DNA from 2 places in the Lactobacillus sp. A27 genome. Region 1 is predicted to be linked to the other one. Evidence: predicted binding sites of a transcription regulator. Region 1 holds the regulator's gene; the other holds the start of a gene.
The links. The regulator HrcA, encoded in region 1, represses chaperone genes, less so after heat shock. The targets are predictions, from matches to a motif close to TTAGCACTCNNNNNNNNNGAGTGCTAA.
Positions count from the first base shown of each region.

Region 2: clpP (ATP-dependent Clp endopeptidase proteolytic subunit ClpP) is a predicted target of HrcA. The motif match lies at 13,646-13,672, and genes of this name have one in related genera.

Region 1 covers NZ_JAEHNT010000015.1:1,218-11,215, reverse strand. The annotation lists gene lepA (translation elongation factor 4) at 1-1,745, opposite strand, end outside; gene dnaJ (molecular chaperone DnaJ) at 1,852-3,006, opposite strand; gene dnaK (molecular chaperone DnaK) at 3,088-4,947, opposite strand; gene grpE (nucleotide exchange factor GrpE) at 4,964-5,545, opposite strand; gene hrcA (heat-inducible transcriptional repressor HrcA) at 5,561-6,610, opposite strand; gene ribF (riboflavin biosynthesis protein RibF) at 6,777-7,739, opposite strand; gene truB (tRNA pseudouridine(55) synthase TruB) at 7,745-8,638, opposite strand; gene JEM49_RS02645 (ribosome-binding factor A) at 8,689-9,054, opposite strand; partial or broken gene infB (translation initiation factor IF-2) at 9,074-9,998, opposite strand, start outside.
Region 2 covers NZ_JAEHNT010000032.1:56,219-77,838, forward strand. The annotation lists gene hprK (HPr(Ser) kinase/phosphatase) at 1-584, shown strand, start outside; gene lgt (prolipoprotein diacylglyceryl transferase) at 577-1,416, shown strand; gene JEM49_RS05020 (NAD(P)H-dependent glycerol-3-phosphate dehydrogenase) at 1,457-2,476, shown strand; gene JEM49_RS05025 (phospho-sugar mutase) at 2,713-4,437, shown strand; gene uvrB (excinuclease ABC subunit UvrB) at 4,543-6,591, shown strand; gene uvrA (excinuclease ABC subunit UvrA) at 6,581-9,427, shown strand; gene JEM49_RS05040 (HdeD family acid-resistance protein) at 9,485-10,027, shown strand; gene rapZ (RNase adapter RapZ) at 10,118-10,999, shown strand; gene JEM49_RS05050 (gluconeogenesis factor YvcK family protein) at 11,010-12,053, shown strand; gene whiA (DNA-binding protein WhiA) at 12,046-12,981, shown strand; gene clpP (ATP-dependent Clp endopeptidase proteolytic subunit ClpP) at 13,030-13,614, opposite strand; gene JEM49_RS05065 (SH3-like domain-containing protein) at 13,802-15,427, shown strand; gene JEM49_RS05070 (Cof-type HAD-IIB family hydrolase) at 15,483-16,298, opposite strand; gene JEM49_RS05075 (APC family permease) at 16,383-17,816, opposite strand; gene JEM49_RS05080 (LBA0864 family S-layer associated protein) at 17,971-19,458, shown strand; tRNA gene JEM49_RS05085 (tRNA-Arg) at 19,503-19,574, opposite strand; gene JEM49_RS05090 (sugar-binding transcriptional regulator) at 19,821-20,852, shown strand; gene gap (type I glyceraldehyde-3-phosphate dehydrogenase) at 20,908-21,620, shown strand, end outside.

The sequences.
Region 1 (9,998 bases):
TTACCACGCTTCTGTTTTTCCAAAAGCTTGGCACGACGGTCTGGGTCACCGGTATGGATCTTCCAAGTAACATCTTTACGATATGGCTTAATGGTTGCACGCGAAATAATCTTAGCACCAATCGCACCTTGAATATCAACTTCAAAGTTTTGACGTGGAATTAACTTCTTAAGCATAGAAGTCATTTGACGTGCACGGTCTTGTGCTTCAGATCTATGAGCAATGAAACTCAAAGCATCGATTGGCTCTTTATTAAGCAAGATATCAATCTTAACCAAATCAGTTGAACGATATCCGGTAATTTCATAGTCAAGAGAAGCATACCCCTTAGTTGAAGACTTCAAATCATCAAAGAAGTCAAAGATAATTTCAGCTAATGGCATATTGTAAATTACATTAACCCGATACTTATCAAGGTAGTCCATAGTAACAAATTCACCACGTTTGCGTTGGCACAATTCCATTACTGGGCCAACGAAATCATTCGGTACCATGATTTCTGCTTTAACATAAGGTTCTTGTACTTCTTGATATTCACCAGCATCTGGTAAATCAGATGGATTATCAATTACCTTAGTAGATCCATCATTCATAATTGCGTGGTAGTCAACACTTGGAGCAGTCATGATTAACCCTAGATCAAATTCTTGCTCAAGTCGTTCTTGCACAACATCCATATGAAGCAAACCTAAGAAACCACAACGGAATCCAAAACCTAAGGCAGTTGAAGTTTCAGGTTCAAATTCCAAAGCAGCATCATTTAACTGCAACTTTTGCAAAGCTTCCTTTAAATCATCGTAATCTCGGTTGTCAACTGGATACATACCGGAATAAACCATCGGTGGAATCTGACGATAACCTTCTAATGGTTCCTCAGTTGGATTAGTTGCATCAGTAATGGTATCACCAACACGAGTTTCACGAACTGATTTAATATTGGCAGTGATATAACCTACATCCCCAGCAATTAAAAGATCTTTCTTAACTGGATGAGGACTTGAAACACCTACTTCGGTTACTTCATATTCCTTTCCGGTGTTCATAATCTTAATTTTATCGCCAGGCTTAACTACACCGTCTTCAATTTTGACAGACATAACAACACCGCGATAATCATCGTACTTGGAGTCAAAAATCAAGGCTTTAAGTGGTGCTGTAATATTACCAGATGGAGCAGAAATATCCTTTACTACCTTTTCCAGCATATCTTCGATGCCTTGGCCTGTTTTACCTGAAACTTCGGCAGCTTCTGAAGCATCCAAGCCTAACATTTCTTCTATTTCTTCCTTAGTTTTAGGAATATCTGCTGAAGGTAAGTCAATCTTATTAATGACAGGCAAAATTTCCAAGTCATCATCAATAGCCAAATAAGTATTGGCTAAAGTCTGCGCTTGCACACCTTGAGAAGCATCAACAACCATTAAAGCACCTTCACAGGCTGCAAGTGATCTTGAGACTTCGTAAGAGAAGTCTACGTGCCCAGGTGTATCAATTAAGTGGAAAATATAATCTTCTCCATCCTTAGCATGATATTTAACTTCAACGGAGTTCATCTTAATAGTAATACCACGTTGACGTTCAAGTGGCATGTCATCAAGCATTTGATTTTTAAGTTGGCGCTGACTTACTGTATCAGTTAATTCTAGAATTCTATCAGCGATCGTAGATTTACCATGGTCAATATGGGCAACTATGGCAAAATTACGAATATGCTTTTGATAATCTTTTAATTTTTCTAAATCCATAAATTTATTCACCCTTTACTATCCTTAATATTATAGCAAAGGTCCTTAATCTTATAAAACGAATAGATATACAAAAATGACATTGCCTGATGCAATGTCATTTTTCTTAATCTTCACCACTTAATTTGTCTTTAAGTCGTTCAAAAAATCCTTTTTCTTTTGGTGTAATATCTCCGCCACCATCATGAACAAAGTCAGTCAAATCTTGCTTTTGCTTTTCATTGATATGCTTTGGAATCACGATATTAATTGTAATAATTTGATCACCATTACCATTTCCGCGAAGATATGGTACACCCTGTCCGCGAAGAGTAAACTTCTTATTTGGTTGAGTACCAGCTGGAATAGTTAATTTTTGATCACCATGGACAGTTTTAACAGTAATTTCATCACCTAATGTAGCTTGAGCAAATGAAATTGGAACATCAGTATAAATGTTTTGACCACGACGTTGGAAAATCTTAGATGGTTTAATACGGTAATTAATATACAAATCACCGTAAGGTCCGCCGTTTATACCAGCCTCACCTTGGCCTTGATAGCGAAGTTGTTGGCCATTATCAATACCTGCTGGAATATCAACTTCAATAGTATTCTTTCCTTGAACAGTACCTTTACCACCACAAGTCTTACATGGGTGTTCAATGATTACACCGCGACCATGACATTTATCACAGATGGTTTGACGACGAATCATCCCTAACATAGATTGCTGAGTAACAGTCATATAACCTGTACCGTGACATTTATCACAGGTAATTGGGTGAGTGCCTTTTTCACAACCATTGCCGCCACAAGTACCACAGGTTTCACTACGAGTATAGCTAACTTGCGTCTTCTTGCCTTTAATCGCATCCATAAAGTCAATAGTCAAAGTATAGTCTAAATCTTGACCACGTTGTGGAGCAGTCGGATCTACTCTTTGTTGTCTTCCTTGACCAAAGATATCACCAAAAATGTCGCCAAAATCACCAAATCCAGAAGTATCAAATCCAGCACCGCCAAAGCCTTGGCCAGCGCCACCAAAACCACCTTGGCCATTTACACCAGCGGAGCCAAATTGATCATATTGTGCACGCTTTTGCTTATCATGCAAAACTTCATAAGCTTCGTTAACTTGTTTATATTTTTCTTCAGCACCAGGTTCATGGTTCAAATCTGGGTGATATTTTTTAGCTAACTTTCTATATGCTTTACTAATTTCTTGGTCACTGGCGTTACGATCTACGCCAAGCACTTTATAATAATCTTCTTGTGCCATTAATTGAACTCCTTATATTTTCAAAAGAAAAGAACTACTCAATGGGTAGTTCTTTTCTCCTTTTGTTTAATTATAAACCCATTACTTGTTTGGATCTACCTTATGGAATTCACCATCTTGGGCACCACCATTGTTACCACCTTGTGGGCCATTTTGTGGACCTTGAGGACCGGCTTGTGGGCCAGCTTGACCTGCAGCACCTTGTGCTCCACCGTTTTGTTGGTAAAGCTTAACTGCTAAATCTTGTGCAGCCTTTGATAAAGCATCCTTCTTTTCCTTCATTTCGTCCAAGTTGTTGTCCTTTTGAGCCTTCTTCAAAGCTTCAAGAGCATCTTCAACTGGCTTACGGTCACTATCAGAAAGCTTATCCTTAGTGTCCTTCAAAGTCTTATCAGTAGTAAAGATTAATTGATCAACTTCATTTCTAAGATCAACTTCTTCTTTACGCTTCTTGTCTTCTTCAGCATGTTCTTCAGCGTCTTTTTGCATACGCTTGATTTCTTCATCTGACAAACCGGATGAACTCTTAATAGTAATCTTTTGTTCCTTACCAGTACCCATATCCTTAGCAGATACGTTTACGATACCGTTCTTATCGATATCGAAGGTAACTTGAATTTGTGGAACACCACGTGGTGCTGGTGGAATATCAGTTAATTCAAAGCGACCAAGGGTCTTATCATCTGCAGCCATTGGACGTTCACCTTGCAATACGTGGACATCTACTGCTGGTTGGTTATCTGCAGCAGTTGAGAAAATTTGACTCTTTGAAGTTGGGATAGTAGTGTTTCTGTCAATTAACTTAGTGAAGACACCACCCATGGTTTCAATACCAAGTGACAATGGAGTAACATCAAGCAAAACGATGTCCTTAACGTCACCTGAAATAACACCACCTTGGATAGCTGCACCTAAGGCAACAGCTTCGTCAGGGTTGATTGAGTGGTCAGGTTCTTTACCAGCCCATTCCTTAACGGCCTTTTGAACTGCAGGAATACGGGTTGAACCACCGTTTAAGATAACCTTATCGATATCGTTTACAGTTAAACCAGCATCCTTTAATGCATTGTCAAATGGTACTTTAGTCTTTTCAACTAAGTCACTAGTCAATTCGTCAAACTTAGCACGGGTAAGGTCAGCTTCAAGGTGTAATGGACCAGCTTCACCAGCAGAAATGAATGGAAGTGAAATGTGAGTTGAAGATACACCTGACAAGTCTTTCTTAGCCTTTTCAGCAGCATCCTTCAAACGTTGCATAGCCATCTTGTCCTTAGACAAGTCAACGCCATTTTCATCCTTAAAGTTCTTGATCAACCAATCCATGATACGGTTATCAAAGTCATCACCACCAAGGTGAGTATCACCGTTAGTTGATAATACTTGGAAGACACCGTCACCTAATTGAAGAACGGAAACATCGAAAGTACCACCACCAAGGTCGTAAACTAAGACCTTTTCATCTTGGTCTTTGTTTAAACCGAAGGCTAATGCTGAAGCAGTAGGTTCGTTGATAATTCTTTGTACATTCAACCCAGCGATCTTACCAGCATCCTTAGTAGCTTGACGTTGTGCATCGTTAAAGTAAGCAGGAACAGTGATAACTGCATCAGTTACCTTTTCACCTAAGTAATCTTCTGAGAACTTCTTGATGTATTGTAAAATAAATGCAGAAATTTCTTGTGGTGTGTATTCCTTGTCACCAACCTTAACCTTGTAATCTGCTTCACCCATGTGACGCTTAATTGAAACAATAGTGTTAGGGTTAGTAATAGCTTGACGCTTAGCTACTTCACCAACTTGAATTTCACCATCTTTAAAAGCTACTACAGATGGAGTAGTACGGTTACCTTCTGGGTTAGTAATAATCTTTGGTTCTTTACCTTCAAGAACTGCAACTGCTGAGTTAGTAGTTCCGAGGTCAATACCAATAACTTTTGACATGTATAAACTTCCTCTCCTATTGAGCAACTACAACCATTGCTGGTCTTAGTGTCCGATCTTTATATTGATATCCTTTTTGTAAAACCTGAACAACGTGATCTTTTTGATCATCATTTTCGGCTGCTACAGTTTGAACAGCTTGATGCAATGTCGGATCAAATTTTACGTCTTCAGCTTCAATCTCAACGATGCCATGTTCTTTCAATGCTTTAGTTAATGAATCAAGCGTCATCTTAACGCCCTTCTTCAGTTGCTTGGAAACATCATCATCGGCTTCTACGCTTAAAGCTCTCTCCAAATTGTCTACAGCAGGCAAAATATCTTTAGCTAAGCTTTGAGATTCATACTTAATAAGTTGAGCTCTTTCTTTTGAATAGCGATTTTGCATATTTTGAATTTCTGCTTCGCTACGAAGATACTTATCTTCAAGCTCCTTATTTTTATCTTTTAAATCAGCCAATTCTTTAGCTAATTTTTCATCATGTTTATCATTTTTTGCTTCCTTACCTTCAGTTGCCTTTTTCTTAACATCCTTAGGTGTTGAAGCATTTTCTTTTTCATCTAAATTCTTTTCACTAGGAAACTCTTCTTTACTCACGGCTAACCTCCTCTATTATTGAAATTTACCGTAATAATCAAGTAACTTCTTGGCTAATTCATTTCTGAAGTATTCTAGAAGCCCTATCATTTGAGAATACGGCATATTTGTTGGCCCAAGTAAAGCTATTGTTCCTTTACCATGGGAGCCGACACTATATTCAGCTGTCAGCAAACTATAATTTTTTAATAAATCATTCGGCAATTCAGATCCTAACTTTACCTTAACTGGGTATTTTTCAGTCTTAGGATCAGCCTTAATATTCATCAAATTAGAAAACAAATTATCTCGATCAATTAATTCATAGAGTGAACGTATATCATTTACATTATTCTCAGTTGTATTGTTCAATAGATTAATTTGTCCATCAACATACATCTGCTCACTAGCCGCATCTTTTAACACGTCTTCAACTAAGCTAAATAATTCGTTAGCATGATCACTACCTAATTCGTTTTTAGCAAGTTCACTTAGCAATGAAACATTAATTTCCTTTAAACTCTTGTCAACTAATTGGTCATTAATCATTCGAACCGCTTTTTCAATTTCTTCACCATGAATATTATGTGGTAAAGCATAAACTTGATTTTGGACATTGCCATCACTCGTCACTAGAATTGCCATCACTTGTCTAGAAGACAGGGGAACAATCCTAAAACCTGTAATTTTAACATCCCTACTCTCAGGTCCTTCAGCAAAAGCAGTGTAATTAGTTAAATCAGATAAAATGCGTGCTGCTTCTTGTACGATTTCATTCACCTGATGAAAAGGTCGATCTAATTGTGTCCCAATCGTGTTATAAACAGACTCTGGCAACTGAAGCGGTTCAACTAAATTATCAAGATAATAACGATATCCATCACTTGACGGAATTCTTCCGCTAGAAGAGTGTGTCTTCTCAATTAAGCCTTGATCTTCTAGGACCGCCATTTCATTTCGAATAGTAGCGCTTGATACTTTAATTGGTAACTGCTTCATCACCGTCTTAGAGCCAACAGGCTCATGCGTTTGTGTGAAGTCTGTAATAATTGTTTTTAAAATAAGCTCTTGACGCTCGGTCAACATAATAATCGCCCTCACTTTTAGCACTCGTAATTCTCAGGTGCTAACAATTAATATGATACTATAAATTAGCAGAAAAACAAGAGGAGTGCTAAAATTTCTTCAAATTATTTCAAAAAATAAAAACTGAAGAACTTAGTTCAAAATTGCTAAGTTCTTCAGCTTCTCGTTACGCATTACTTCGTGCTTCTTGTGCAAAATAATGTTCAATTTCTATTTGGTCTTTCTCTAATTGTTTTTTCAATTCTTCAAGGCCGCTAAATTTAATTTCGCCTCTAGTATATTTATACCATTTAATTTTTATTGGCTGATCATAAATATCCTGTTTAAAATTAAATATATATGATTCAATAAAAATTTGTTCAGGTTGGCCAATCGTTATATTATAACCGACACTAGTCATAGATTCATACCACTTTCCAGCTACCTGCGTTTTAGTGGCATATACTCCTATTTTGGGAATTACCTTATGACTAGCCCAAACTAAATTAGCTGTTGGGAAGCCTAATTTATGGCCATTTCTTTTACCATGACCAACGATCCCGCTCATCACATAATGGTGACCCATTAATTGAAAAGCTAATTCCATCTTACCTTCCCTAATTGCCTGTCTAATTTCAGTTGAACCTATTTTTTTACCATTAAAAATCTGCTTAGGCATAACGAAAATTTCAAATCTATCCTTCGCAAATTTTGGTAAATTCTTCATATTAGCAGTCTCTTTAGGACCATATGTATAATCAAATCCAGCTACTACTGTATCTGCATTGAGTTTAATTATTACATTATCTACAAAACTCTGTGCATCTATCTCGCTAAACTTTTTAGTAAATGGCATTACGGCTAGATAATCTACACCTAGTTCTGCCATTTTATCTGCCTTTTCATCTAAAGTTTCTAAATACTTAAAGTCTTTTTTGGCAGCATAAATTTCCTTCGGATGACGATCAAAAGTTAATACTACTAATGGTAATTTCTTTTGATCAGCTATTTTTTTGGCTTTATTGATTAAGCGTTGATGACCTAAATGAACGCCGTCAAAAAAACCTAAGGCTAGAATAGTTTTTGAAGATATGATATTTTCGCTAACTGGATAAGTTAAATGAATGATTTTCACAACTAATCCCTTCATTTCAGTTATTCATTTTGAATCAACATTAAACTTGGGCGATATAATTTTCCCTTATTCTCATAAATCGCCTTGACTTTTTTATTGTACCTTAATGCGACTTTTTTAGCATCTATTTCTAACGAAATACCTGCTCCATTTTTCACTTTAAGCCATTTTCCTTCACTTAGATCAATTTGAGGATAGTCTTTAAAGAAAGCGTCAATTGGTTGAATCAATTCTGCAGCTTTTTCAGGATTCTCTTCAATTTCACTTAACTTAACGGCCTGAGAAATATCAAAACCTGAGCTAGCTACTCTTCTTAAGTAAGTCATAACTGCTGGGCAATTCATTTTCTCGCCCAAATCATTTACTAAGGATCTAACATATGTACCTTTACTACATTTAATTTTAAAATCAAATTCTTCTTGTCCATCTTTTTCATTGAATGTAGGTTTATTGGTTAAATCATATTGTAAAATATCAACTTTACGTTTTGGTCGCTCTACCTCAATACCTTCTCTAGCATACTCATATAAATGCTTACCATTTACCTTTACGGCTGAGTAAATTGGTGGTACTTGTTCTATTTCCCCTAAAAACTCATTCATATGATTCTGAATATCTTCAGAAGTAAATGCCTTGGTTAACTTGGTCTTTTTCAAAACTGTGCCAGTTGAATCATAACTGTCAGTGGCATATCCAAAAAGACCACTACCAATATATTCTTTAGGTCTAGTATGCATAAGTTCAATCAGTTTAGTTGCTTGTCCAATTGCAATAGGTAATACACCTGTTACCTCGGGGTCAAGTGTACCCGCATGTCCAATTTTTCGGATATGCAGAGCTTTGCGTAAATGATAAACTACATCAGCACTAGTCATCCCTTTATCTTTATCGATAACTAAAATTCCATTTAACATAAATAATCCTTTTCTATCTAAACGAAAAAAGCGCCTAAACGGCGCTTTTTTTATTTACTTGCCCGTTCAGCATCTTGCTTTTTAACTTCTGCAATTAAACGGTCAATTTTACTACCATATTTTACTGAATTGTCTCGTTTAAAAATTAATTCAGGGACTTTATAAACGGTTAAAGTTTGTCCTAATAAGTGACGCATCATACCTTTAGCCTTTTCTAGTCCTTCTTGAACTTCTTTTTCCTTATCGGCATTTTCAGTTAAAAGACTATAGTAAACAGTTGCATATGAAAGATCATTCGTACATTCCACTGCAGTGATAGTTACTTCACTCAAACGAGGATCACGAATATTCTTTTGTAAAATTTTGGTTAATTCACGAAGAATTTCTCCTTCAACACGACCAATTCTATGCTTCATGTTTGCCTCCTAAAAATTATTACTTAGGTTCAACTTGTTGCATTTCGTAAACTTCGAATTCGTCGCCGACTTTAATATCGTTGTAGTCTTTGATAGTTAAACCACAATCGTTACCTTGCTTAACTTCTTTGGCATCATCTTTAAATCTCTTAAGTGAAGCAATTTCACCATCGTATTTAACAATACCATCACGAATAACTCTAATTTTGGCGTTATTCTTAACCAATCCCTTATCAACAAAGGAACCAGCAATAGTACCAACCTTAGATACTTTCCAAGTTTCACGAACAGTAAGGTTACCGATAACCTTTTCTTCGTAAGTTGGTTCAAGCATACCCTTCATGGCTGCAGTCACATCATCAATTGCCTTGTAGATGATACTGTACAAACGAATGTCGACGCCTTCAGTTTCAGCTTGACTCTTAGCAGTTGCAGTTGGACGAACATTAAATCCAATGATAAATGCATTAGAAGCACCGGCTAAGGTTACGTCTGACTCATTAATAGCACCTACACCTGAGTGAATGATGTTAACACGAACGCCTTCAACTTCAATCTTTTCAAGAGATTGTTGCAAAGCTTCAACAGAACCTTGAACATCAGCCTTCAAGACAATGTCAACTTCCTTCATATTCTCCTTCTTCATAGTATCGAAGAGGTTATCGAGAGTGACATGTTGAACATTTTCACGAGACTTTTGCAAAGCTTGTTGTGCTCTAGCTTCACCAACTGAACGTGCTGTCTTTTCATCCTTAAATTCAACTAATTTATCAGCTGATTCTGGAACGTCATTCAAACCAGTAATTTCAACTGGTTCAGATGGAGTAGCCTTTTTAACTTGACGACCACGATCGTTAGTCATAGTACGAACACGGCCAAAAGTATCACCAACAACAATTGGATCACCAACATTTAAAGTACCTTGTTGAATCAAAACGTCGGCT
Region 2 (21,620 bases), on a different contig from region 1:
ATTTACGTGCGCGTTTAGCTAAAAGAACTAGTATTCACGGAGTTTTGGTTGAAATTAAAGGTATGGGTGTCCTGCTAACCGGCGCTTCTGGTGTTGGTAAATCTGAAACGGCTTTAGGTTTGGTTCAAAGAGGCCACCGTTTGATTGCGGATGACCGAGTAGATGCCTTCCAAAAAGATCACAACACTGTTGTAGGTGAAGCTCCGAAGATTTTGCGTCATTTGATGGAAATCAGAGGTATCGGGATCATTGATGTAATGAACTTATTTGGTGCCGGTGCTGTTAAGAGCAGAACTGAGATTCAATTGGTAATTAACTTGGTTAACTGGGATCCTAAGGCTAACTATGATCGTTTAGGCTTTGAAGAAAATGCACGTACGCTTTGCAACGTCCCTATTCCACAGGTTAATATTCCAGTTAAGGTCGGACGTAACATTGAAAGTATTATTGAAGTAGCTGCGATGAACTTTAGAGCTAAGCAAATGGGTTACGATGCTGCACAAACTTTTGATAATAATTTGACCAGTTTAATTTTAGAACATTCAAAAGAGGATACGAACAAGGAACCACATCATAATGATTAATATGGTAATTAATCCAGTTGCATTTCAATTAGGAAATTTAAGCATAAAATGGTACGGTATTATTATGGCCGTAGCAATCGTACTTGCTGCGTGGATGTCCATTGAGGAAGGAAAGAAAAGACAAATAATCAGTGATGATTTTATTGATTTACTCTTATGGGCCGTGCCATTAGGCTATGTAGGTGCTAGAATATATTACGTAATTTTTGAATGGGGCTATTATTCTCAACATCCAGATCAAATTATTGCTATTTGGCATGGTGGAATTGCCATCTATGGCGGATTAATTGCAGGATTAATAGTACTCTTGATTTTTTGTTACAAAAGAATGTTGCCACCTTTTTTGATGCTAGATATTATTACACCTGGTGTAATGGCCGCTCAAATTTTAGGTCGGTGGGGTAATTTTGTAAATCAAGAGGCTCATGGTGGTCCAACTACCCTTCATTTTTTACAAAGTCTTCATTTGCCTGAGTTTATTATTCAGCAGATGAAAATAGGTGGGACATATTATCAACCTACTTTTCTTTATGAGTCTTTTTTTAACTTGATAGGATTAATTTTAATTCTGGCTCTGCGTCATCGAAAACATGTCTTTAAACAAGGAGAAGTTTTCATGACTTATCTTCTTTGGTATAGTGTAGTAAGATTCTTTGTCGAGGGTCTGAGAACGGATAGTTTGTATGCTTTTGGAATGATTCGTGTATCGCAGGCACTGAGCTTGGTTTTATTTATTGCAACAATTATTTTATGGATTTATCGTCGTAAAGTAGTTAAACCAAAGTGGTATTTGCAAGGCAGTGGGTTAAAATATCCATATACAAGAGATTAGTTTAGATAAAAATTTCAATATAGAAAGTTTGAGAGAAAAAATGACAAAGATTTCAGTTTTAGGTAATGGTTCATGGGGTTCAGTTTTAGGTTCAATGTTAGCCGATAACGGAAACGATGTGACTCTTTACGGTAACATTGATAGTGTTAACGAAGAAATTAATAAAACTCATACCAATAGTCACTACATGAAAGATTGGAAATTAAATGAAACTACTAAGGCTACTGGAGACCTTGAAGAAGCACTTGATGGTGCAGAATTAGTTTTATTTGTTTTACCAACTAAGGCAGTAAGAATTGTTGCTAAGAATGTACGTAAGGTATTGGACAAGACAGGTGCTAAGCCACTTTTAGTTACTGCAACTAAAGGTATTGAACCAGGTACTAAGAAGCTTATTTCAGAAATCTTGACTGAAGAAGTTTATCCAAATGATGAAGATAAGATCGTAGCTATTTCAGGTCCAAGTCATGCTGAAAATGTAGCTCAAAAAGATTTAACTGCTATTGCATGTGCTTCAACTGATGAAGAAAATGCTAAGAAAGTTCAAAAGATTTTCTCAAATGATTATGTTCGTTTCTACACAAATGATGATTTAGTTGGTGTAGAAGTTGGTGGTGCCGTTAAGAACGTTATCGCCATTGCAGCTGGTATTTTAGTAGGACAAGGCTACGGCGATGATGCTAAGGCAGCACTTATGACTAGAGGTTTAGCTGAAATTACTCGTTTAGGTGTTAACTACTTTGGTGCTAAGCCAATGACTTTTAGTGGTTTATCAGGTATTGGTGACTTGATCGTAACTTGTACTTCAGTTAACTCACGTAACTGGCGTGCCGGTAAACAAATCGGTGAAGGCAAGAGCTTAGATTACGTTCTTGAAAACATGGGTCAAGTTGTAGAAGGTGCAACTACTGTTAAAGCCGTTCATGAACTTAGCGAAGAAAAGAACATCGATATGCCAATTTGTGAAGCTATTTACCGTGTTCTTTACGAAAACACTGATGTAGCTGAAGAAATTAAGCAAATGATGGGCAGAGATCCTAAGCCAGAAATTCGCCTTTAATTTTTAATAAAATAAGGATAAAAAGACATGTTCAGATGAGCATGTCTTTTATTGTTAATAATATAGATCAGAAAAGACAGAGTCATTCCAGCCAAAAATGGAATAAAAAAATGACTTTTTAGTAGTTAAAGCGTTAAATTAATAAAGCAGAAGTTTTATAATTGTTACTAGATAATAAAAAGTTAAAGACAGCTTTAAAATCCGATACGTATTTATTTTGATGAATAGAGGAAAATATGAAAGCAAAAGAAGTTTTTGAAGAATGGCAAAATGCTAATAATTTACCTGATTATTTAAAGGATCAATTAGATACTTTAGGTAAAGATGAAAAATGGATTGAAGATGCCTTTGGTCAAGATATCAATTTTGGGACTGCCGGAATGAGAGGTCGTCTTGAACCCGGAACTAATAGAATCAATCTTTTTACAGTTGGCAGAGTTACTGAAGGCTTAGCAAGATTGATTGATGAAAATGGTGAAGAAGCTAAAAAGCGCGGTGTAGCTATCTCATTTGATTCAAGATATCACTCAAGAGAATTTGCGGAACATGCAGCACGTATTTTAGGTGCACACGGGATTCACGTATATTTGTTTGATGATTTAAGACCAACACCTGAACTTTCATATGCTGTTCGTCATTTGCATACTTTTGCAGGTATTAATATCACTGCTTCTCACAATGCTAAGCAATATAATGGTTACAAGGTTTATGGTGAAGATGGTGCACAAATGGCACCAGAAAACGCAGATCGTTTATTTGCATATGCTCAAAAAGTAACTGACATTTTTAGTGTAAAGGCAGCACCTGTCCAAGAATTACGGGCAAATGGTACTTTGCAATTAATCGGTGAAGATGTTGATGAAGACTATTTGAATGAATTAAAGCAAGTAACTGTTGATCCTGAAATGGTTAAAGCAAATGCTGATAAGTTAAAGATTATTTACACACCACTTCATGGTACAGGTAAGATGCTTTATGATCGTGCCTTTAGACAAGGTGGCTTTGACAATGTAATTCCAGTTCCTAGTCAATCAATCATTGACCCAGAATTTCCAACTACAATTAAGCCTAACCCGGAATATCGTGATGTCTTCAAGCCTGGATTTAAATTAGCTGATGAAGTTAATGCTAACGTAATCATTGCTACTGACCCAGATGCTGATAGAATGGGTGCAGCTGTTAGAAAATCTGATGGCGACTTCCAAGTTTTGACTGGTAACCAAATTGCTACTTTGATGGCTTACTACTTGCTTGTTCATATGAAAGAAAGTGGCAAGTTGACTAGCGATTATGAAATCGTTACTTCAGTTGTTTCAAGTGCTTTACCATTTAAGATTGCAAAAGATTTTGGCATTAAGACTAAACACGTTTTGACTGGCTTCAAGTATATCGGTGAAGAAGTTGACCGCATGAAGAAGGCTGGCGATGCTAAGTTCCTCATGGGCTTTGAAGAAAGTTATGGTTACTTATTCAAACCATTTGCTAGAGACAAGGATGCTATGCAAGGTGCATTGATGTTTGCCGAAGTTGCTAGTTACTATGCTTCTAAGGACATGACTGTTTTTGATGGCTTGCAAGAAATCTGGAAGAAGTACGGTGTAGCTTATGAAATTACCAAGGCTATCGAAATGCCAGGTATCGGCGGTCAAAAGAAGATGGCAGCCCTCATGAGCAAGTTGCGTGATGAACATTTAAGCGAAATCAATGGTGTCAAAGTTAACAAGATTCAAGACTTCTTGAAGAAAGAAACTATTGAAAATGGTAATGTTACACCACTTGAAGAATTCCCAGAATCAAACGTATTGAAGTACTTCTTAGATGATGAAACTTGGGTTGCTCTTCGTCCATCAGGTACTGAACCAGTTATCAAGGCTTATGTTGGTGTAAATAAGAAGGATATCGCAACTGCAGAGAAGGCTGCACAAGACTACCAAGCAGCTTTAGCTGAACTTCTTAAATAAAATGGGCATATTTCGTGCGAAAACACGTTCGTGGTAGTAAAATATAAATACTAATTAGAAAGTTGGACAATTTGGTCCAACTTTTTTCATGAGGAGTTTTTGACCATGATTAAACGACAAAAAGATCGCAAATTTGAATTAGTATCTAAATTTAAACCTGCTGGAGACCAGGAGCAGGCTATTGATAAATTAACTGCCGGCTTTAAAAAAGGCTATAAAGAACAAATTTTGGAGGGTGCAACTGGTACTGGTAAGACTTTTACTATGGCCAATATTATTGCTAACTTGAATAAGCCCACTTTGGTAATTACGCATAATAAAACTTTAGTAGGTCAACTTTATGGCGAGTTTAAAAGTTTCTTTCCTCATAATGCAGTTGAGTATTTTGTTTCTTACTACGATTATTATCAGCCAGAAGCTTATGTTCCTCAATCCGATACTTATATCGAAAAGGATTCGGCTATCAATGATGAAATCGATCAGTTGCGACACGCCACTACTTCAGCTTTAATGGAGCGTAACGATGTTATTGTCGTAGCTTCTGTATCGTCAATTTATGGTTTAGGTGATCCTAAAGAATATGCCCGTAGCGTTTTGATGATTCATGAAGGTCAAGAATATGATCGTAATGTATTATTGCGTGATTTGGTAAACTTGCAATATGACCGCAACGATATCGATTTTCAACGGGGACGTTTCCGTGTTCGCGGCGATGTGGTAGAAATTTTCCCAGCTGGTAATTCGAATCATGCTTATCGTATCGAATTTTTCGGGGATGAAATAGATCGCATTGTTGAAATTGACTCTTTGACTGGAGAAGTAATTGGTGAAAGAGAAAGTATCTCTTTATTCCCAGCTACGCACTTTATGACTAATGATGAACAATTGCGGCGCGCGCTTAAAGAGATTTCTAAAGAAATGAAAATTCAGGTAAAGAAGTTTGAAGGCGAAGGCAAGCTACTTGAAGCCGAGAGAATTAAGCAACGTACTACATATGATATGGAAATGATGAGTGAAGTTGGCTATACCAACGGAATTGAAAATTATTCTCGTCACATGGAAGGGAGAAAAGCTGGAGAACCGCCTTATACTTTGCTAGATTTCTTCCCTGATGATTTCTTGATTTTAATTGATGAATCGCATGCGACTATGCCCGAAATTCGTGCGATGTATAATGGTGACCGCAATCGTAAGCAGACGTTGATTGATTATGGTTTCCGTTTACCATCAGCGCTTGATAACCGTCCACTTAAGTTATCTGAATTTGAAAAGCATGTTCATCAAATACTATATGTTTCTGCTACGCCAGGTGATTATGAATTAGAGCGAACTGATCATAAGGTTGAACAAATTATTCGGCCAACAGGCTTACTAGACCCGAAGATTGAAGTAAGGCCGATTGAAGGGCAGATCGATGATCTAGTTGGCGAAATTAATAAACGAATTGATCGCAATGAACGAGTCTTTGTTACTACTTTGACCAAAAAGATGGCAGAGGATTTGACAGATTACTTAAAGGATCTGGGAATCAAAGTGCAATATTTGCACTCTGACATTAAGACACTTGAGCGAATGAAAATCTTGCGTGATTTACGTTTAGGTAAATTTGATGTGTTAATCGGAATTAACTTGTTACGTGAAGGTATTGATGTGCCAGAAGTTTCACTGGTAGCTATCTTGGATGCAGATAAAGAAGGCTTTTTGCGTGCGTATCGTCCGCTAGTTCAAACAATGGGTCGTGCGGCTCGTAATGCAAATGGTGAAGTAATTATGTATGCCGATACGATTACTGATTCTATGAGAGCCGCAATCAATGCCACTAAGAGACGGCGTAAGATTCAAGAAGAGTTTAATAAAGAACATGGAATTACACCTAAGACAATTATCAAGCCTGTTCAAGATGTAATTTCTATTACGAAGCCATCAAGTGATGATAAAGATAAAAAGTCTGATAGTTTTGCCGATTTGAACTTCGATGAATTGACTGCTAGTCAAAAGAAGACGATGATTAAGAATTTGCAAGAGCAGATGAAGGAAGCCGCTAAAAAGTTGGACTTTGAAGAGGCAGCAAACTTACGGGATGCTATTATCGATTTACAAAAGTCATCTAGAAAACCAAAGACAAAAAAGGGGAAAGCTTTTAATGGTAAATGATAAGATCGTTATTCGTGGTGCACGAGAACATAATTTAAAGGATATTGATATAACTATTCCTAAAAACCAATTAGTAGTAGTTACTGGTCTATCAGGTTCTGGAAAGAGTTCTTTAGCTTTTGATACCTTGTATGCAGAGGGTAGAAGACGCTATGTACAATCACTTTCTAGTTACGCTAGACAATTCTTGGGCCAGATGGATAAACCAGATGTTGATTCAATCGATGGGTTGAATCCCGCTATTTCAATTGATCAAAAAACCACATCACATAATCCACGTTCAACTGTCGGAACAGTAACCGAAATCAATGATTATTTACGTCTTTTATGGGCTCGTGTAGGTCATCCAATTTGTCCGAATGATGGAACTTTGATTGAACGACAATCGGTTGATCAAATGGTAGACCGAATCATGTCTTTACCCGAAAGAACTAAAATCCAATTGTTAGCTCCCGTTGTTCGTGCTAAACGCGGTGAACACAAGGAAGTTTTTAAACGAGTACAACGTGCTGGATATGTTCGTGTTATTGTTGATGGTGAGATGCACGAAATTGGAGAAGAGTTTAATTTAGCTAAAAATAAGCGACATAATATTGATATTGTTGTGGATCGTTTAATCGTGAAAGATAGTATTAAATCTCGTTTGTTTGACTCAATTGAATCAGCTCTTCGTTTATCTGATGGCTACATGAATGTTGATGTTATTGGCGGGGAGATGCTTAACTTCTCTGAATATTATGCTTGCCCTAAGTGTGGTTTTACAGTAGGCGAAATGGAGCCAAGACTATTTTCATTTAATGCGCCATTTGGTGCTTGTCCTGATTGTGATGGATTAGGGATGAATTTAGCCGTTGATGAAGATTTGGTTGTACCTGATAAGACCAAAACTTTGGCAGAAGGTGCGTTAGCTCCATGGAAGACGTCTAATTATTACACTGAAATGTTAGAACAAGCTTGTGCAGCACTTGATATTCCAATGGACAAGCCTTTTAATAAATTAACTAAAAAGCAAAGAGAAACGATTCTTCACGGTTCAACTAAGCCAGTGAAATTTCATGTTACAGGGGATTTTGGCGTTAATGACACAACCCAGCCTTTTGAAGGGGTAATGGATAATGTTGAAAGACGCTATAAACATCCAATGTCCAAATTTATGCGCGATGTGATGGGCAAGTATATGACAGAGCTGACTTGTTCAACTTGTCACGGTAAGCGATTAAATGAAAAAGCTTTGGCTGTAAAGGTAATGGACAAGGATATCGCTGAAGCTTCTGAACTTTCAATCAATAAATCCTTAGATTTCTTTAAGAGCGTCAAATTAAGTGAACAAGAAACTGTAATTGCTAAACCAATTTTGAAAGAAGTGTGTGATCGTCTTTCATTCTTAGACAGCGTTGGATTAGATTATTTGACCCTTTCTCGTTCTGCTAATACTTTATCTGGTGGGGAAGCTCAACGTATTCGTTTGGCTACCCAGATTGGTTCTAACTTATCAGGAGTTATGTATGTTTTAGATGAACCTTCAATTGGACTTCATCAACGTGATAATGATCGTTTGATTGCTTCACTTAAGAGAATGCGTGATTTAGGCAATTCTTTGATTGTGGTTGAACACGATGATGAGACTATGCGCCAAGCCGATTATCTGATTGATATGGGACCAGGCGCCGGCGTTTACGGCGGTAAGGTAATGTCTCAAGGTACACCAGAAGAAGTGGAGAAAAATCCTAAGTCTTTGACTGGTCAATATTTGTCGGGAAAAAAGTTTGTTCCTGTGCCATTAAAACGCCGCAAGGGTAATGGTAAGAAGATCACTATTACCGGTGCACAAGAAAACAATTTAAAGAATATTAACGTTGATTTTCCTTTAGGAAAATTTGTCGTAGTGAGTGGTGTTTCTGGTTCAGGTAAGTCAACTTTAGTTAATATGATTTTAAAGCGAGCATTAGCGCAAAAGTTAAATCATAATTCAACTAAGCCAGGTAAATATAAGTCAATTCGTGGCTATAAAAATATTGAAAAAATCATCGATATTGATCAAAGTCCTATTGGACGTACCCCACGTAGTAATCCGGCTACTTATACTAGCGTTTTCGATGATATTCGTACGCTTTTTGCTCAAACAAATGAAGCTAAAATGAGAGGTTATACTAAGGCTCGTTTTTCATTTAATGTTAAAGGCGGCCGCTGTGAAGCATGTCATGGTGACGGAATTATTAAGATCGAAATGAATTTCTTGCCAGATGTGTATGTCCCATGTGAAGTTTGTCATGGCAGTCGTTATAATTCAGAAACCTTGGAAGTAACTTATCGTGAAAAGAATATTGCTCAAGTGCTTGATATGACAATTAATGAAGCATGCAAGTTCTTTGAAAATATTCCTAAAATTGCACGTAAATTGCAGACTATTGTTGATGTAGGTTTAGGCTATGTTAAATTAGGTCAATCTGCTACAACTTTATCAGGTGGGGAAGCCCAGAGAATGAAGTTGGCTGCAGAATTGCAGAAATTATCAACTGGTAAGAATTTCTATATTTTGGATGAGCCAACGACAGGTCTGCATACCGATGATATTAAGCGTTTGCTTGAAGTTTTGCAGCGTTTAGTTGATGAAGGAAACACTGTTCTAGTAATTGAACATAATTTAGATGTGATTAAAAACGCTGACTGGATTATTGATTTAGGACCTGAAGGCGGTGAAGGTGGCGGTAACGTTGTTGCTACAGGAACGCCTGAAGAAATAGCGGAGGTGAAAGAAAGCTATACTGGTCAATATTTAAAGCCGGTTTTAAAGCGTGATACTAAGTTAACTAGGGATGCGGAAAATAAAAAGTAATGCGTAAGTGTTTTTATCCTCGAATAAGTGTAAAATAGGCACCAAGGAGGACGAATAATGGACATTTTTTCAAGTTCTAGAGATAATCGTGGCTTCGATTGGGGCGCATTTATCGCTGGTGTATTAATGGTTGTTGTTGCTTTTTTGCTTCTTAGACATCCAGCCAAGGGATTGCATGCATTTGTATTAATCTTTGGTATTTTGTCAATTTTGCAAGGTTTAGTATGGCTTGCTGGTTATTCACGTTTTCGTGCTTTCTTTGCACGTAGTTGGGTAGCACTTATTTCAGGTATTTTAGATATCATTGTGGGTATTTTGTTCTTATGCTCATATGATATTGGTGGATTGACCATTGCATATTTATTTGCAATTTGGTTCTTTGTCGACTCAGCTGTCGGAATTGCCTTTTCATGGCACTTGCGTGACTTTTCAACAGGATACTTTATCTTTAACTTAGTTTTGAACATTCTAAGTTTAGTTATTGCTATTTTCTTGATCTTTAACCCACTTTTTGCAGCTTTGAGTTTAGTATGGTTAGTTGCATTTTGGTTGTTAGTATTTGGTATCAATGAAATAGTCGTTGCATTTATGCACCGTTAATAATTATGAAAAAGAGGCTGCGATGGTCTCTTTTTTTTGCACTATAATGGAACACCCGGTATGATATAATTTACAGAAGGAGGGCTAACAATGGCTGATGATAAGAAACAATTATTAATTGTTACAGGAATGAGTGGGGCAGGCAAAACTGTTGTGGCTCATGATTTAGAAGATATGGGTTACTTCGTAGTTGATAACTTGCCACCAACATTATTGGGAAGCTTTTGGGATTTAATTAATAATTCAAATGATTTCCATAAGGTAGCAGTAGTAATTGATTTACGTGTTAAAACTTTTTATACAGATTTATTAGATGAGGTAAATTCACTCGAAGATAATGGCACCGTTCAAGCTACTATTCTCTTTTTAGATGCTTCAGATGATGTGTTAGTAGCACGTTACAAGGAAACTAGACGGCTTCCACCACTAGCTAATAATGGTAAGGGACGTTTGTTAGATGGCATTCAAGAAGAACGTCGTATTTTGATGCCAATCAAAAATCGTTCAAATTACATCATTAATACGTCTAATTTATCTACTAAAGATTTAAAACAGAAGTTAATTAATACTTTCAGTGACCGTAAGCGTCAGCCATTTTCAATTGAAGTAATGTCATTCGGTTTTAAATATGGCATGCCAATTGATGCGGATATTGTAATGGATGTGCGTTTTCTGTCTAATCCATTCTATATTCCGGAGTTGCGTCCATTCACAGGATTAGATAAGCGTGTCTTTGATTATGTAATGAATAAAGAAGAGACACAGGTTTTCTATCAAAAATTATTGGATTTATTAGAAACCGCTATTCCTGGTTATATTAAAGAAGGAAAAGAAAAATTGACAATTGCAATTGGTTGTACTGGTGGTCAACATCGTAGTGTATCAATTGCACAACAACTTGCTCGTGACTTATCCAAAAAATATCCAGTTGATATAACTCACCGTGAGGTAAGTCGCTACATTAGAAAGTAGGTATATCGCGATGTCATATGGAGAAACGCGAATTGTGCGCGTAATTAAAGGCAGACGTCCGCGGGTGGTAGTTATCGGTGGTGGTACTGGGTTACCAGTTATTCTAAATGCATTGAAAGATCAAAATGCGGAAATTACTGCCATTGTTACGGTATCCGATGATGGTGGCTCATCTGGTTCTATCAGAAATTTTATTAACGTTGTTCCACCGGGTGATATTAGAAATGTGTTAGTTTCTTTAAGTGATTTGCCACAAGAAGAAAAAGACATTTTTCAATATCGGTTTGATTCATCTGATGCATTCTTCTCAGGCCACGCTATTGGTAACTTGATCATTGCAGCTTTGAATGAAATGCATGGGAATATTTTTGATGCTGTTCAATCTTTATCTAAAATGATGAAGGTCGACGGCCACGTCTTTCCAGCATCTAACGAACCTTTAACGTTAAACGCCGAGTTTATTGATGGTACCACGGAAGCCGGGGAAACGGAGATTACCTCAAAAGATAAAAGAATCAAACGTGTTTGGGTAACAGATACTAATTCGAATGCCACACCTAAAGCAGTTTTACCTGTTTTAGCTTCGATAATGCAGGCAGATGCAGTTGTCTTAGGTCCAGGTAGTTTATTTACTTCTATTTTGCCTAATTTGATGATTTCTAATTTAGGTGAAGCGGTTCGAGAAACCCCGGCTGAAGTAGTTTATATTTGTAATATCATGACTCAACGTGGAGAAACTGATCACTTTAGCGATGCAGAGCACGTGGAGGTAATCAATCGTCACTTAGGTGGAAACTATATCAATACAGCTTTAGTTAACGGAGCTAAAATTGATATGAGTAAATTTCACCCAGAGGATTATGATGCATATCTTGAACCTGTTAAGAATGACTTTAATGGTTTGAGAGCGCAAAATTGTCGTGTTATTACCGATGATTTTATTGATCAACGACACGGGTTGGTCTTTCATGATGGAGAAAAAGTAGCAAAGGAAATAATGAATTTGGCATTTGAGGCAATGTTACGTAAAAGAATGAAGGAAAATAATGGCTAGTTATGCTAGTGAAGTCAAAAAGGAGCTAACTTCGCTTGAGGTGCATCCAGAGCATGCTAAAGCAGAGTTAGCTGCTTTTTTGCGAATGAATGGGGTTTTAAATCTTCATGATCATCAATTTAGTCTAGATATCACTACAGAAAATCCCGCTATTGCACGAAGAATTTTTAAACTGATTAAAGTTGCATATGGAATTGAACCATTATTGATTGTTTCTCGTAAGATGAAATTAAAAAAGAATAATCAGTATCTAGTTCGACTTAATCGTGACGTGCAAGAAATATTGGAAAACTTAAATATTTGGGATCCTGCTCGAGGATTAGTTACCAGAATTCCACAGAGAATTATGAAGTCACGGGAAGGTGCAATGTCTTATCTTAGAGGTGCTTTTTTAGCTGGCGGTAGCGTTAATAATCCTGAGACTAGTAGATATCATTTAGAAATTTATTCAACTTATGAAGATCATAATGAAGATTTAGCTAAGTTGATGAATGAGTATTTTTATTTGAATGCTAAGATGACGAAACGTCGTCGAGGTTACATTGTCTACCTTAAAGAAGCAGCTAAAATCGGAGATTTTTTGCATGTAGTTGGAGCATTAAATGCTATGCTAAATTTTGAAGATTTACGAATCATGCGAGACATGCGTAATTCGGTTAATCGTTTGGTTAATTGTGATACAGCTAATATGAAAAAGACGGCTTCCGCTTCTGCAAAACAGGTAGAAGATATTCAGTTGATTCAAAAAGAAAAAGGAATCGACAGCTTACCAGAAAAGTTACAGATTTTAGCACGTTTTAGATTAGCTCATCCAGAATTAACTTTAAAAGAAGTAGCGGATCAAATTCCGGATGGACCTATTTCAAAATCTGGTGTTAATCATCGATTCAAAAAGTTACATGAATTGGCTGAAAATTTGAGAGATTAAAAAAAGAGGATTTGCACACGTAAATCCTCTTTTGATTATAATTTATGATTACTTCTTCTTATTAACCATAATTTCATCGATTAAACCGTATTCCTTAGCTTCTTCAGCAGTTAAGTAATTATCACGTTCGGTATCCTTTTGAATCTTTTCCAAAGGTTGACCAGTAGTTTCGTGTAAGATTTCGTTAATCTTCTTGCGACTCTTTAAAATTTCGTTAGCTGCAATTTGAATATCAGTTTGTTGACCTTGTGCTCCACCTAAAGGTTGGTGAATAAGTACAGTAGAGTTAGGTAATGCGAAACGCTTACCCTTAGTACCACTAGTCAAAAGAATAGAAGCCATTGAAGCAGCCATACCAATTGCAATAGTTGATACATCTGATTTAATGAAATTCATAGTATCCATAATTGCAAGACCAGAAGTAATTACACCACCTGGTGAATTAATGTAAAGCGAAATATCCTTAGTGTTATCTTGTGCATCAAGGAAAAGCAATTGAGCAATAATTGAGTTAGCCATTTGGTCGTTAATTTCGCCACTCAACATAATAATTCTATCTTTTAATAAGCGTGAGTAAATGTCATAAGCACGTTCACCACGAGCAGTTTGTTCAATAACTGTAGGTACTAGCATATATTTGCCTCCTAAATTTATTTCGTATTAATTAGCACTCTTTTAAGTACTGTGCTAATTAAATCACTTCGTAATAAAAGTGTCAAATAAAGAGATTTACTTGTATTCAAATTGTATTTTTGAGAATATTGTTTATATATTATAATAACTATGTAAAATATTGTTGTAATATTGTAGGAGGACAAGCTTGAAATATACAAATAAGATTTTAACTGCAACATCAGCTGTTGCAGTTAGTGTTGGTTTATTAATGGGTTATTCAAATCCTGTTTTTGCCGCTAATTCTAAGTCAACTACTAAAACAGACAAAGCTAAAGATAGTTCAACTGCTAAAAAGGGGCCAGTTCAAACCAGTACTTCTTACGATTTGATGGTTAAAGTAGGTAGTAATAAACATTACAATGTTTATAAGAGCATTAAGAATGGTAAGCCTGTTAAGAAGTTAGCAGATGCCAGTGACTATCAATATGCTCATATTCAATCTGATCAACGAATTAAAACTCACAACGGTACCTACTGGCGCATTTATGTTAATGGCCGTAAAGTAGGATATGTTAACCAAAACTGGTTTACTAGAAACACTATTGCTGTTCCTAAGACTGTAAGTTTAGTAAGAAATAGTCATTCTGATTTTGCTCCAGAAGATGCAGTTAGTTATGTAACTAACTATATGGGAACCGTTATTCCTACCCAAGATATTACAATTTCTGAAGATGCAATTGATTGTTCTGAACCAGGTACTTACAAGGTTAAGTATAGTTATGGTAGTGCTAAAGCTACTGTAAAAGTTACTGTAAGAAAGAGTACTAAAGAAGGCGTTGCTGATGCAGATAGTGTTTCAGCACAACCATTTAGTGGTGACCTAAAATCTTGGAAGACTTACTATGGTAGTTCATCTAACTACGTAACTAAGACTGACTTTGCTCCGGATAAAGCAAAGCACAGTTACACTACTGATAATGGTAATATGACCTTTAAGACTCGTTTCTTCCAACCAGTTTTACTTAGTGTTGCTAGAGACATTAAAGACGACGATTACATTAACCGTGTAGGTCATATTCCAGAAGGTATTGCTATGTCAGACGGCTGGCTTTACACTAGTTTACTCAGCAGTACTAAAATTTCTAATGGTCACATCATTGCTTATAATTTAAACCATTTGACTAATGCTTTTAATGGTCAATACTTGCTTGATATGTCTCAAAAGAAGTTCAATTCTTACGTTAAAAATATTAAGGTAAGTCCATATATCCCAATTGGTCACGGTCAAGCTATGGGCGCAACTGATAAGTATATTTATGTAGTTAACTATGATAATAAGACATCATATAAGAGCAATAGATCAGAAGAATTGCTTCAAATCCGTAAGAGCGATATGTGCATTAATAAGATTTGGACATTCAAATGCTGGAATGGTAGCGACTCAGAAGGCCGTTACTTCCACGATGGTGTTATTGTAAGTGATCACAAGATGTATACAACTCTTTACAACAAGCAAAAGAACCAAACTGAATACTGGGAATTCAACCGTAAAGGTGATAACTGGTACCCAACTATGGTAGGTGCAACTAAGACTGGTATTGTTTCAAATACTTATACTCAAGGTTTCACATACGATGCTAAGAATGACAACTTCTATCTTGCATTTAACGATGTAATTGCTAAAATTGCTCGTAATGGTGAAGTCAAGGATACTTATCAATTCCACACTGGTCGTGAAATTGAAGGTATCGCTGTTTCAAACAACAGACTTTACATGAATTTAGCTCAACGTGCTGAATTACTTGAAAGTACAGAAAAGTTGACCAAATAATTTATTTCATTAAAAAAGGCAGTGAACGTTTAGGTTCATTGCCTTTTTTGTATATCTATTTCTCAGCGTCTAAATATTTTTGTAGGACCCTGAAGACACCATTTTCAGTATTGGCAGGTGCGATATATTTAGCATGTTCTTTAACACTTGGCATCCCGTTAGCCATAGCATAAGAGTATTTTGCAAAATCAAGCATAGCAATATCGTTGCCGCCATCACCAAATGCGATTAGATCATCACCAGTTAAGTTTAATTTGGCTAATAAATGCTTTAAACCGGCGCCTTTATTGATACCATAAACATTAGTATCAATAGCAGTATTAGCAGATCCAAATGCAGAAATTTTTTGTTCATGCTTTTCATTGAATTCTTTTTCAATTTCTGGCGCCTTAGAATTGTCTAAACTAAAAGTGATTTGCAAGATATCCTTGTTGGGTAAATCTGACCAATGATCAACAACTGCACTTTTGCCAGCGAAGTATGCTAAGAAGTCACGCTCAGTTTTAGGAATAGCTTTGTGGAAGTAGGCTACATCGGTTTCGAAGACCATAGGAGCTACTTTACCATATTTGTCACTGACTTCTTTAAGTAGACTAAGAGCAGTTTCACGTTTTAGCGGATAAGAAGCAACTATTTCACCGTTAACAACTAGCATAGAACCATTGAGAGAAACAAAATCCATGCGTTCAGCAAAATCACCGAAGTCTTGCTTTAATCTAGTGTATGGCCGACCAGAAGCTACGATAAAATGAACGTTTCTTTTTTCTAATTCCGTAAGTATTTGATCAAATTGTTCATGATTAAATTGCTTACGATCATCTAAGAATGTCCCATCCATGTCAACTGCAACAGCTTTAAAAGGTAATGTCATATTTTTCCACCTCATTTTTAATCTAAATGAAATTAAAAAATAAAAAAAGACCGCTGTCAACGGTCTTTTTTGTTATATCTATATCTAATTGGCCTTTGCTTCTTGATATTTTTTAATACCAGGAAGAATCAATCCCAATGCGATTAAGATGATTGGTGTTAAGATATTGAGCATTAATGTAAATGGATCTGGTGAATAAATACCAAAAATACAACATGCTGCAGTAACTAAGAAACACCAAATACCTGCGGTATAAGCTAATCCCTGAGATTTAGTCATTTGATAAGTGGTTTCAAATGATTTTTGATGCTTTCTTAAAGCAATATAAGCTGCAAATACCCAAAGGTAACGAAGTGGCATGGTAGTTGAGTTTAACTTAACTAATTGAGCCATTACAGCTTGTGCGTTAGGAACAAATGCTTGGATAGCAATTAAACCACCTGATAAAACAACGATCATCCAAATACCATTGATATAAGCACCATGCTTGTTAAGCTTGAATAAACCTTTAGGAATAAATTCTTTTGCTTCTTTACTTCCCAAAAGCATTCTAAGCGGTGCGTCAATACTAATTACTAAGGTGGAGAATTGACCAATTACATTACACCATGAGTAGATGTACATGAATAATCCACCAACATGGTAGTATTCGCCTAGTTTTTGGAAGGCCATGTAGGCACCATTTGAAATATATTCATTCAAATTAGCATTAACGACCTTCGGATCAAACATCAATGCCATGGCAAAGGTACCTAAAATTGCTGATACCATAACCATGATTGCTAATGCCATCATTGCCTTAGGGAAATTCTTGGAAGGATCTTTTACCTTATTAACATAAGGCGAAATCTTTTCACAGCCACCAACGGCAAATACTAAGATTGAAAGAGAAGTAAAGTATTTAACGTTGAAAGTTGGCATTAAATTCTTCCAATTAAGATCAATGTGGTAAAATCCTGCTCCTGGATTAATAGCCGGAGCGGCAAACATCATGATGATAAACAAAATTGACATGATGAACATTGAAGAACCTGCGATAGTTGCTAAGCCCTTTAATACAGGAATACCACGACTTGCTACCCAGCAGAAGAATAAAAATACAACTAATGTTGCAAATTGTGTCCAAGCAGTAGGTAATCCGTCGTACCATCTGGTGTTACCAAAGATGCCCCAAGCCATAGCTCTTAAGCCACCGGTACCTTTACTAGAAATATATACGACGTGGCAAGCCCAATAAGTCCAACCTGCATAATATGCCCATTTTGCACCCATTGTGGCATTTACCCAAGATGATACCCCACCTTCGGTATTTTTGAATGTAGCACCTAGTTCACCAACCATCAGTGCATAGGGAACAAAGTAGAGAAGGAACATGACTACCCAACTGAAGATGACCTTTGTTCCATCAAAGTAGACGTACCCATTAACAACGTTACCAAATCCCCAAACAGTGGAGAACGCCATCATTGCCAGAGTAGTCCACATCATCTTTCTGGGATTGTTTTGTGATTCGACCATAAAAACACTCCTAATATAAATTGTGAACCCTTTCATTATATAACAATGCCATTAGTATGTTCTTATATTAATTTTTTTTAATAATATAAGAACATTTTTGATGAATTGGTGCTAGGATATGAGTATATGTTGTTTTTTTAAGGAGGAAGAATGAATGAGAAACAATAAAAAGCTAATTTTAGCTGGTTTGTTGATTGCTGGAAGTTTATTAACTATTAATGGTCAAGCAAACACTGTTCAAGCTAAAAGCTACGGCAAGGCTGTTACTAAAATTGCAGGTAATGGTAATTATGCAATTTATCACAATGTTTCAAGCAAGGGACCAAGCGGCAAGTTTACTTCAACTAAGTATTTTAAACATGGTCAAATTCAATCAAAGGAATCTAGATCAACCAGAAAAGGTACTTTCTGGAAGATTATTGTTGATGGTCGCAATGTTGGTTGGGTAAGTGAAAAATTCTTTGCACGTAACCAAATCTCTGTTGCTAATGAGGTAAGCTTAGTTAAAAATAGTGATTACAGCTTCCCTACTAGAGATGCGATTAACTACGCTACAGATGCACATGGTACTGCAATTAATCCTAATAAGGTTCATGTTTCTAGAAAGTATGTAAGTACTAATCCAGACAAAGTAACCTATAGTTATGGTAAAGCAAAGGCAGAAGTTAATATTGACGTTCATGATGGTGATATGGCTTCTCCAAGTGTTACTCCGAAGAAGGGCTTTAAGACTACTTCTACTTGGAATGGTGGCTCAAAGGGCTCATCTAGAAACTGGAATCGTGCACATGGATACCGTTCAGAAACTACTAGCAACACCATTAAGAGCAATGGCTTAACTCTTGGAACTCGTTTGTTCCAACCTAGATTTTTGAGTTTAGGTTATGGTCAAGCTGGGGATGCAATGGGCCAAGTTGGTGTAATTCCTGAAGGTATGACAGTTAACGGCGGTATTTTCACTACTTCATTATTTACAAGCAGCAATAGTCAATATGGACACTTAGTTTCATATAACTTGAATGCATTAAAGAGCAAGTATGCTGCACAAAATCTTACTACTATGAAGTGGAGCACTTTTAAGTCATACGCTAAAAACATTAAAGTAAGTCCATATATTAAATTGGGTCACGGTCAATCATTAGGTTCTTCATCAAGTTACATCTACGTATTGGCTAATGACAATAAATACAATAATGGTCCTGCTTCAGAAGAAATCTTACAAATTCGCAAGAGCGATATGAAGATTAACAAGATTTGGACATTTAGAATTTCAGACAATCGTTACATTCACAACGCTACTTTTGTAGGCGACGATACTATGTACGCTTTATTCCACAATGGTGGTCATAACTGCTATGAATACTGGAAGTTAACTAGAGATGGTGATACTTGGAATGCTACTGAAGTTGGTGCAACTGAAGGTAGATTTATTTCTAATTCACCAGTTCAAGGCTTTGCTTATGGCGACGGTCACTTCTTCATTGGCTTTAATGACAACATCTTTAAGGTAAGTGAAAATGGCTCTGCACAAAAGCATTACCGTTTCAACACTAAACGTGAAATTGAAGGTATGTCAGCAACTGGTTCAAGATTGTATGTACAATTTGCACAACGTGCTGAATTGACTTCAGGTAAGTTTTAATAGTAAATGAAAAAGCTAGAGCAATTGCTCTAGCCTTTTTTGTATGGGTCCCCTGGGAGTCGAACCCAGATTTTAAGAACCGGAATCTTACGTGCGATCCATTACACTAAGGACCCAAACTACGCAGCCTCTAGTATAACAGAAAAAGAATATAAATAGAAATGATTTTGTGAGCCTTACAATTTTTTTAAAATAGCCAATCTTTTTCTTGAATTACGAAAAATACATTGTTATACTAACAGTGTCGATTGGGAAATGTATGAATTTGAAATAGTTGTACGTTTCTCTTATATTTTTAAGTATTCTGGGACAGCAATCGACACAGATGTGGTCACTAAGCGTCCCAGGGAAAGGAGGGAACGATGAATTCGGACTTTTCTTTGCTCGAAGCGCTCGTTCCCGACGTCTTAAAGATTCTTCGACAAAGGTATCTTGTCCTTGAGCAGATAGCACTGCATGCGCCGATTGGGCGTAGAAGTGTAGCTCAACATTTAGGGCTTTCAGAAAGAAACATTAGAACCGAAACTGAATATTTGAGTCAATTAGGTTTGATTGAAACTAAAAGTTTTGGAATGTTTTTAACTGAAAAGGGCGAGAAAACATTACAAGATGCGGGGCCATTGATTGACCGTCTCTTTAATGCTGGTGAAACAGAATTAGCACTGGCTAAGAAATTAGGGATTGAAAGAACCTTGATTGTACCAGGTAATGCTGATTTGCAAGATCGCGTTTATGAAGAGATGGGAGAAGAGTTAAGTTCAGCTTTAAATTTACTCTTGCCATTAGGTCATTCAATAGTTACAATTCTAGGTGGAGCGGCTTTAGCAAAATCTGCTAAGTATTTATCTCCTAGTTTAGGGAATAACCGCCAGTTAGAATTTGTTCCTGGTCGAGGAGCCTTGGGCGAAAATGTAGAAACGCAAAGTAATACAATCGTCCAAGAAATGGCAGCTAAAACTTCGGGTACGTATAAGACATTGTATTTACCTGAACAGGTTTCAGCTGCAGCGTATAAATCTTTGATACGTGAATCCTCGATTGCGGATGTTCTGCAAGATATTTCACAAAGCGATGCAGTGATCCATGGTATTGGGTTAGCCCAAGAAATGGCGCAGCGTAGAGGGTATAATTCAATTAGACTTTCGGAGCTTCGTGAAAAGAAGGCCGTCACCGAATGTTTCGGGTGTTTCTTCGATGAAAAAGGCAAGGTTGTCGACCGTATCACCCAGGTTGGATTACAGTTTGAGAACCTATATAAAATACCCCACATATTTGCTTTTGCATGTGGTGCAAGAAAAGCCAAAGCAATAAAAGCATATATGCCCAATGCACCTCATCAAACCTGGTTAATTACTGATGAGGGTGCCTCAAATATGATTTTAAAGGGGAAATAAAATCCCGTTTAAAATAAATTGTTGTTTATAGTTCTTAAAGGAGGACTTTTAGGTTATGACAGTTAAAATTGGTATTAACGGTTTCGGCCGTATCGGTCGTTTAGCATTCCGTCGTATTATGGACTTAGGCGAAAAGAGTAAGGACATCGAAGTTGTTGCTATCAACGACTTGACTACTCCATCAATGCTTGCTTACTTACTTAAGTACGACACTACTCATGGTACTTTCAACCACGAAGTTTCATCAACTGAAGATGCTATCGTAGTTGACGGTAAGAAGTACCACGTATACGCTGAACCACAAGCACAAAACATTCCTTGGGTTAAGAACGATGGTGTTGACTTTGTTCTTGAATGTACTGGTTTCTACACTAGCAAGGCTAAGTCACAAGCTCACCTTGACGCAGGTGCTAAGCGTGTATTGATCTCAGCTCCAGCTGGTAACGACTTGAAGACTATCGTTTACTCAGTAAACGAAAACACTTTGACTGCTGACGACAAGATTGTTTCAGCTGCTTCATGTACTACTAACTCACTTGCACCAATGGCTAACGCTTTGGACAAGGAATTCGGTATCGAAGTTGCTACTATGACTACTATCCACGCATACACTGGTACTCAAATGACTTTGGATGGTCCTGCTCGTAGTGGTAAGGAACAAGACGCTCGTGCTGCTGCTGAAAACATCATTCCTCATACTACTGGTTCAGCTAAGGCTATCGGTTTGGTATTGCCTAACTTGAACGGTAAGATGAACGGTCACGCACA